DNA from 2 places in the Nocardioides houyundeii genome. Region 2 is predicted to be linked to the other one. Evidence: riboswitches for the same ligand, from Rfam matches in the RefSeq annotation. Region 2 holds a riboswitch; the other holds the start of a gene.
The links. A riboswitch is a leader RNA that binds a small molecule or an ion and turns the genes downstream of it on or off. The one in region 2 is predicted to bind cyclic di-AMP.
Positions count from the first base shown of each region.

Region 1: linked by a shared signal. The riboswitch ahead of C0R66_RS05445 (C40 family peptidase) and the one ahead of C0R66_RS07150 (C40 family peptidase) in region 2 are both predicted to bind cyclic di-AMP.

Region 1 covers NZ_CP025581.1:1,128,559-1,132,021, reverse strand. The annotation lists gene C0R66_RS05450 (DUF3048 domain-containing protein) at 1-714, opposite strand, end outside; gene C0R66_RS05445 (C40 family peptidase) at 842-1,546, opposite strand; cyclic di-AMP (ydaO/yuaA leader) riboswitch at 1,552-1,710, opposite strand; gene C0R66_RS05440 (SDR family NAD(P)-dependent oxidoreductase) at 1,880-2,653, opposite strand; gene C0R66_RS20070 (HIT family protein) at 2,758-2,958, opposite strand; gene C0R66_RS20065 (HIT family protein) at 2,916-3,167, opposite strand; gene C0R66_RS05430 (DNA glycosylase AlkZ-like family protein) at 3,237-3,463, opposite strand, start outside.
Region 2 covers NZ_CP025581.1:1,467,910-1,471,372, forward strand. The annotation lists gene C0R66_RS07135 (DEDD exonuclease domain-containing protein) at 1-575, opposite strand, end outside; gene C0R66_RS07140 (hypothetical protein) at 672-938, shown strand; gene C0R66_RS07145 (hypothetical protein) at 1,021-1,230, shown strand; cyclic di-AMP (ydaO/yuaA leader) riboswitch at 1,332-1,490, shown strand; gene C0R66_RS07150 (C40 family peptidase) at 1,574-2,494, shown strand; gene C0R66_RS07155 (hypothetical protein) at 3,044-3,463, shown strand, end outside.

The sequences.
Region 1 (3,463 bases), 340 kb from region 2:
CGTCGTCTGGTTGACGTACTTGCCGTCCGCGAACGCCCAGGTGGTGGTGTGCCGGCCGAAGTTGGCCGACAGCGAGGTCGCCTTCTTGCCCTTGGGCAGGTCGCCGGGGTCCCCGAAGACGAAGTAGTCCTCAGGACGCGAGGAGTCGACCTTGGCCAGGGTCGCGACCTCCTTGGTCCGCGCCATCAGGTTGTACGGCGCGGAGCGGGAGGGCTCCCGGAAGAAGCCCTTGGCCCCTTCCTCGAAGAACTGGATGCCCGCCGCGTTGATGCGGTTCTTGGTGATCTGGGCGGCACCACTGGTGATCACGGTCGCGTCGACGGGCTTGACGATGCCGACGTCGCTGGCCCGCATGGAGCGCACCGGACCCACCACGTCCGGCAGCTGGCTGTAGAAGAACGCCGCCAGCCGGGTGGTCCCGCCCTCGACGAGCTCCTCGACCACCATGTCGGCCTTGCTCAGGCCCAGCTGGGGCGCCGCGCTGGAGGTGTTGTCGATCTTGGTGACCAGCACCGGCAGGTTCTTGGCCGTGGACTTGCCCTCGGCCGCCGTCAGCCCGGTGAGCGGCCAGGTCTGCGGCGCCGCGGGCGACTCGGTGGAGTCAGCCGCCGGGGGGCTGCCCTCCGGCGTCTCCTCGTCGCCCCCTCCCCCGCAACCGGCGAGGAGCAGGGCTGCGCTGAGGAAGGCGGTGGCCAGCGGGAGGGTGCGACGCACGGTGGGCTCCGATCGGGAGGAACGAGTGACTCGGGAGAAAGTGTGCGGGCGCACCGACCCCTTCGGGGTCAGGCGCGCCCGCACAATTGTCCATCTCTTCTGTTCGGATTGCGCCGAGGGGTGAGACTCAGGCGGCGCGCACCGTGCCGGCGAACCAGCTGCTGGTCCACGGCACCGAGACACCCACCGGGGTGCCCGGACGGGAGGAGTGCACCATCAGCGGGACACCGCCACGGCCGCGGCCGATGAAGATGCCGACGTGGTAGACGCGGCCGCCGTTGGCGAAGAACATCAGGTCGCCAGGACGCATCGCACCCTTGGCGATACGGCGGGTGTGGCCGGCCTGGGCACCGGAGGTGCGGGGCATCCGCGGGAAGCCGGCGCGCTTGTAGGCGAACTGGACCAGCCCAGAGCAGTCGAACGCGTTCGGGCCGGTGGCGCCGTAGACGTAGCGGTCGCCGCGCTGGGCCAGGGCGATGCCCTTGGCCCGGCCGACCTTGCTGAGCACGGCCCTGCGGGCCCGGACCCGGGCCTTGCGGGCCTGGATGCGCTTGGTGGCCCTGGCGGCCTTGCGGGCCTGGATGCGCTTGGTCGCCTTCGCGGCCTTGCGGGCCTGGATGCGCTTGGTGGCCTTCGCGGCCTTGCGGGCCTGAACGGTCTTGGCCGAGTCGGTGTGATCGGAGACCAGACGGATGTCGGACGCGGGAGCGGCCTGGGCCGTGGTGGTCGTGCTGGTGCCGGTGAGTCCGAGGCCGAGAACCAGACCGACGGAGAGGGTGCCGAGCATGAGTGAGCGGACGATCGTGTGAAGCGTGCGAGGGGTCGCAGACATGGAGATGTGTTCCTTTCCCACGCCTGTGAGGTGAGCTGTCGGGTTGGAGCTGGAAAGTGCTCCGCCACCCATTGGGTGACTTCACCCCGAGCCGAGCGCGCGCAGCGCTCGGCGTGGAACCTGTGGGTCCCCCACTCCTGCCCGACTTCTGATGAGTCTGGAGCTGCTCCCGGACGGGCAGGACTCGGCGTACCCGGGGCAGTGTCTATTTTTTGAGGTCGGTAGTCCGACTGAAAAAAGGTACACACGCGGTGGGTGCAAAAGTAAAGACGGGGAGACCACGCCACGCTCAGGGCGTGACTGAGGTCTCCCCGTCCGGGAGGTTTAACGGGGTCAGCTGACGAGCTTGGCGCCCCCATCGACGTACAGCGTCTGACCGGTGATGTACGACGCCTCGTCGCTGCACAGGAACGCGACGGCGGCTGCGATGTCCTCGGGGAAGCCGACCCTCTTGACCGGGTTGTTCTCGGCGTTGAGACGTCGGAACTCCTCGACGTCCAGACCCAGCCGCGCGGCGGTGGCGTCGGTCATCTCGGTGGCGATGAAGCCGGGGGCGACCGCGTTGGCGTTGATGCCGAAGGGGCCGAGCTCGATGCCCAGGGTGCGGGTGAAGCCCTGCACGCCCATCTTCGCGGCGGAGTAGTTGGCCTGCCCCCGGTTGCCCAGTGCGGATACGCTGGAGAGGTTCACGATCTTGCCGTACTTCTGGGCGACGAAGTGCTTCTGCGCGGCCTTGGTCATCAGGAACGCACCCTTGAGGTGGACGTTCATCACCAGGTCCCAGTCCTGCTCGGTCATCTTGAACAGCAGGTTGTCGCGGGTGATCCCGGCGTTGTTGACCAGGATGTGCACTCCGCCCAGGTCGGCCACGATGCGCTCGAAGGCGGCCTCGACCGAGGCGGCGTCGGTGACGTCGCAGCCGATGCCGATGGCCCGGACCTCGCCGGTCGAGGAGGTGAGTCGGGCGGCGGCCTCGGACGCCGCGGCCTCGTCGAGGTCGATGATCGCGACGCTGGCCCCCTCCTCGGCGAAGCGCTGGGCGGTGCCGAAGCCGATGCCGCGCGCGGCTCCGGTGATGACTGCGACTCGACCGTCGAAACGACCCATGTCAGGGATCCTCCTCTGCTGCCTGCACAGGGTCGGTCCCTGCGCCGAGGTCACTCTAGGTGCTGAGCCGCGCTCTGGCTCCGGGCGGCTCGCACAACGCCCGTTCAGCCCAGGGCTGACCTGATCCGCTCGCCGTACGCCGCCCGCTCGGCGTCGTCGGCGTACGTCGTACGGGGCCAGAAGAAGCCGCGCAGCCCGTCACCCTTGGTGCGCGGCACCACGTGCAGGTGCAGGTGCGGCACCGACTGGCTCACGGTGTTGTTCATCGCCACGAACGAGCCCTGGGCGCCGAGCCCGGAGACCATGGCGCTCGCCAGCCGCTGCGCGACCTCCAGGAAACCGTCCCGCAGGGGGCGGGCAGGTCGGGCAGCGTGACCACGTGCTGGCGGGGCACCAGGAGGACGTGGCCCTTGAAGACCGGCCGGGTGTCGAGGAAGGCGACGAGCTCCGCGTCGGAGTGCACCACCTCCGCCGGTGCGGCCCCCGAGGCGATGGTGCAGAACAGGCAGTCCATGGCGGCACCCTAGCCAGGAGTGACATTGACGTGCTGCGGGCCGCCCGGGCGGGCTCGACGGGCGGGGCGTCAGCCGGGCAGCCGCAGCTCCAGCTCCAGCCACCGGGCCAGGTCCGCCAGCTCCTCGCGCACCCCGTCGGCGACCTCGGGCGTGAGCGGCTCGTCCTGGTGGATCGCTCGGACCCGCAGCTCGCCCGCCTTGCGCTCGGCCCGGGCGTCGACCTTGCCGACCAGCCGGTCGCCGTACAGGACCGGGAGGGCGAAGTAGCCCCATCGGCGCTTGGCCTCGGGCTTGT
Region 2 (3,463 bases):
AGGCCGTGCAGGACGTCCACCGTGGCTCGGGCGTCCGACAGGGCCCGGTGGTTGGGCGTGGTGGTGGAGCCGAAGAGGGTGGCGAGGCTGGACAGCTTGCAGTTGGGCGTCTCGTCCCGGGTGACCACCCGGCGGGCGAGCTTGGCGGTGTCGACGACCTCGAACCGCGGCCAGGGCCGCCCCTGCTGCTTGGCGAAGTGCTGGAGGAAACCGACGTCGAACGGCGCGTTGTGGGCGACCAGCACGCTGCCTGCAGCGAACTCCAGGAACGCGGGCAGTGCCGACTCGATCGACGGGGAGTCGGCGACCATCGAGTTGGTGATGCCGGTGAGGACGGCGATGAACGCGGGTATCTCGGCGCGCGGGTTGACCAGCGTCTGGAACTCGCCGAGGACCTCGCCGCCCCTGACCTTCACGGCTCCGATCTCGGTGATCATCGAGCCGCCTGCTGCCGAGCCACCTGTGGTCTCGAGGTCGACGACGGTGAACGTGAGGTCGCGCAGTGGGCGCCCCAGCTCGTCGAAGCTGCGCTGGGACTCCCACCGGGTCGACGCGGTCTGCTGGGCGGTGCTCATGTCCGGTGACGTTAGACGCGAGCACCGACAGTCATCACGCGCCCGCGCGCACTAGGGTTGGTCCGCCCAGGTCCGATCCCATGCCAGGAGCGCGCGGTGAACCTTGAGCTGCCCGGCCCCACCACCCGGTTGCGCTGTGGCGCGTGCGGCAACCTGACCCGCTTCGACGTCACCCGCACCCGACGCACCACCGAGTTCTGGCACTTCGACCTCGCGGGCGAGCACGTCGTGGAGGAGTCCGAGCTCAGGGCCGAGGACGTCGAGAGCATCACCTGCCGGTGGTGCGGCCGTAGGGACGCCGTCGAGCTGGTGGACCGCAACGTGGTGGCGACCGGTGTCCAGGACCGACAGAGCGGGGGCTGATCGTCCCGGTCGGGACGCGCCGACACGCCGTCTGGCCCTGCGCGCGGCGGGACTGTCGGCGCTCGCTGCTTGAGTCGCTGACATGACGACGAGAATCGACTGTGACACCTGTGTGGTGCGGGGCCTGGCGTGCCACGACTGTGTGGTGACCGTGCTGCTGGGACCACCCCCCGAGCTCACGCTGGAGGACGATGCGCGCGACGCCCTGGACGTCCTGGCGGCCGGCGGACTCGTGCCGCCGCTGCGGATGGTGCATCCCGTCCCGGGGGGTCCGATCATCGAGTCCGCCTGAATTCACACCTTTCTCGGGCGCAAGTTGTCCTGGTCCCGTCCAGCCCACTAGCCTGACCCCAGACTCGCGTGGAAGTGGATCGTCGATTCGCGCGTGGGTCGCGTTGAGTCCCGTCAGCGCCTCCGGGTGTGCGGGAGCCGGGGAACCACAACTCTGGGGTGAATCGTCGACAAGGCGGGCTGCTGGCCCGAGGAGTCGGGGTAGGGCATGTCGTGCCCGAATCCGTCAGCTCACCCGGTAGACGTACGACAAGTAGGGAGACTGCCCGCTCGTGACTCGCGACCGGAAGCGAATCGGCAGGACGACCATCGCGTGCGTGGCCCTCGTCTCGACAGGTTTCGTCGTGGCGAGCCCCGTCCAGGCAGAGCCCGACATCAGCGACGTGCGCGGCCGTGTCGACCGCCTGTACCACCAGGCCGAGCAGGCGCAGGAGCGCTACAACGACGCCCGGCTCGAGCTCGAGGCACTGAGCGACCAGCTCGGCTCCCTCAAGGCTGACGAGAAGCGGCAGAACTCCCGCCTCGCGGTCGTGCGTGAGCAGGTCCAGGAGTCGATCGTCCGCCAGTACCAGGGCGAGAGCGTCTCCACCGTCGGCCAGGTCGTCGTCTCGGAGGACCCGGGTGCGTTCCTGGGCCAGCTGTCCACCATGTCGGCGTTCAACGACCTGCAGAACGACCTCTTCGACTCCTTCTCGACCGAGGTCGACGCGCTGGACATCCGCCAGGACGCGACGGCCGAGCGCAAGACCGAGATCGCGGAGACCACCAAGGCGCTCGCGGAGGAGAAGGCCGAGGTCGAGGCCAAGCTGTCCGAGGCCAAGAGCCTGCTCGGCAAGCTCGAGGACAAGGAGCGCGAGCGACTCCTGTCCGCATCCCGGGGGGACTTCACCCGGCTGCCCGAGAGCGTCCCCGCTTCAGGTCGTGCCGCCGCTGCGGTCAAGGCGGCCATGGCTCAGGTCGGAGACGCCTACGTGTACGGCGCAGTCGGCCCCAACGCCTACGACTGCTCGGGTCTGACCATGATGGCGTGGGGCCAGGCCGGAGTAGGCCTCCCGCACTCCTCCAGCGCCCAGTTCGGCTCGGGCGCCCGCGTCTCCCAGAACGACCTGCAGCCCGGGGACCTGGTCTTCTACTACTCACCCATCAGCCACGTGGGCATGTACATCGGCAACGGCATGATCGTGCACGCGGCCAACCCGTCGAGCGGCGTCCGCGTGGCAGGGGTCTTCTCGATGCCCTACGTCGGTGCCGTCCGTCCTGGCTGACCTCACCCCGAAGCGTCGCCTGGGGTCCGGGCGGCAGATGATCCTGCTCCTGGTGTTCCTGCTGGTCCTGGGCGGAGCGGTCCGCTGGACCGTGCAGGCACGCGTCCCGACACCGCCGCACGCCGGACCGGATCGGATCGTGGTCGCGTCCGCCTCGCCTGCGGCCCTCGCGAGTCTCCTCCACGCCTTCCGCGCCGCCGTCGTGAACCGGGACGAGGCGGCCGCGACTGGTCTGGGTGCAGATGCCGGCGCGCGCCAGCAGCTGCGCCACGTCGTGCGCAACGCGCGCGCACTCGGGATCGGTGGGTTCGAGGTGCGCTACCTGCGCCAGGACGGGGAGGCAGCGCCCGGCGGAGCGCGCACGGTGGTGGCCGAGGTGAGGTGGCAGCTCGCCGGCTACGACCCCGCCCCCTCCGTCTCGAAGGTCTCGGTGCGGCTAGTCCCGGAAGGGGCCGGATCGCGATCGCAGGCATCGACGCCTCCGGCGGCGCCCCTGCCCCGCTGTGGCTCACCTCCCGCCTGCACGTCGAGCGCTCCGCCAGAGTGCTGGTGCTGGCCCAGGACTCGCCACGGGCCGCACGCCGCGAGGCTGTCCTGGCACGGCGTGCCCTGGCCCAGCTGGAGGCGGTGCTCCCGCAGTGGCGGGGGAAAGCCGTGGTCGAGGTGCCCGCCACGGGGCGCGGCCTCGCTGCCGCTCTCGGGGCCCAGGAACCCGTCCCGGAGGGCACGGCCGGCGTCGTGTCGCCGGCGGGGGAGGGGCGCGGCCCCCGGACGCCGGTCCACATCTTCATCAACGGTGCCGCGGCCGGGAGCCGTCCTCACCACCTTCCCAGCGCCCAGCTCGTGCTGACGCACGAGCTGGTGCACCTGGCCACCAGAGCTGGGGACGAGCACCTCCCGTACTGGCTGCTCGAGGGGTTCGCCGAGCACGTCGCACTTCGTGGAGTGCAGCCCGGCCCAGGTACGGCG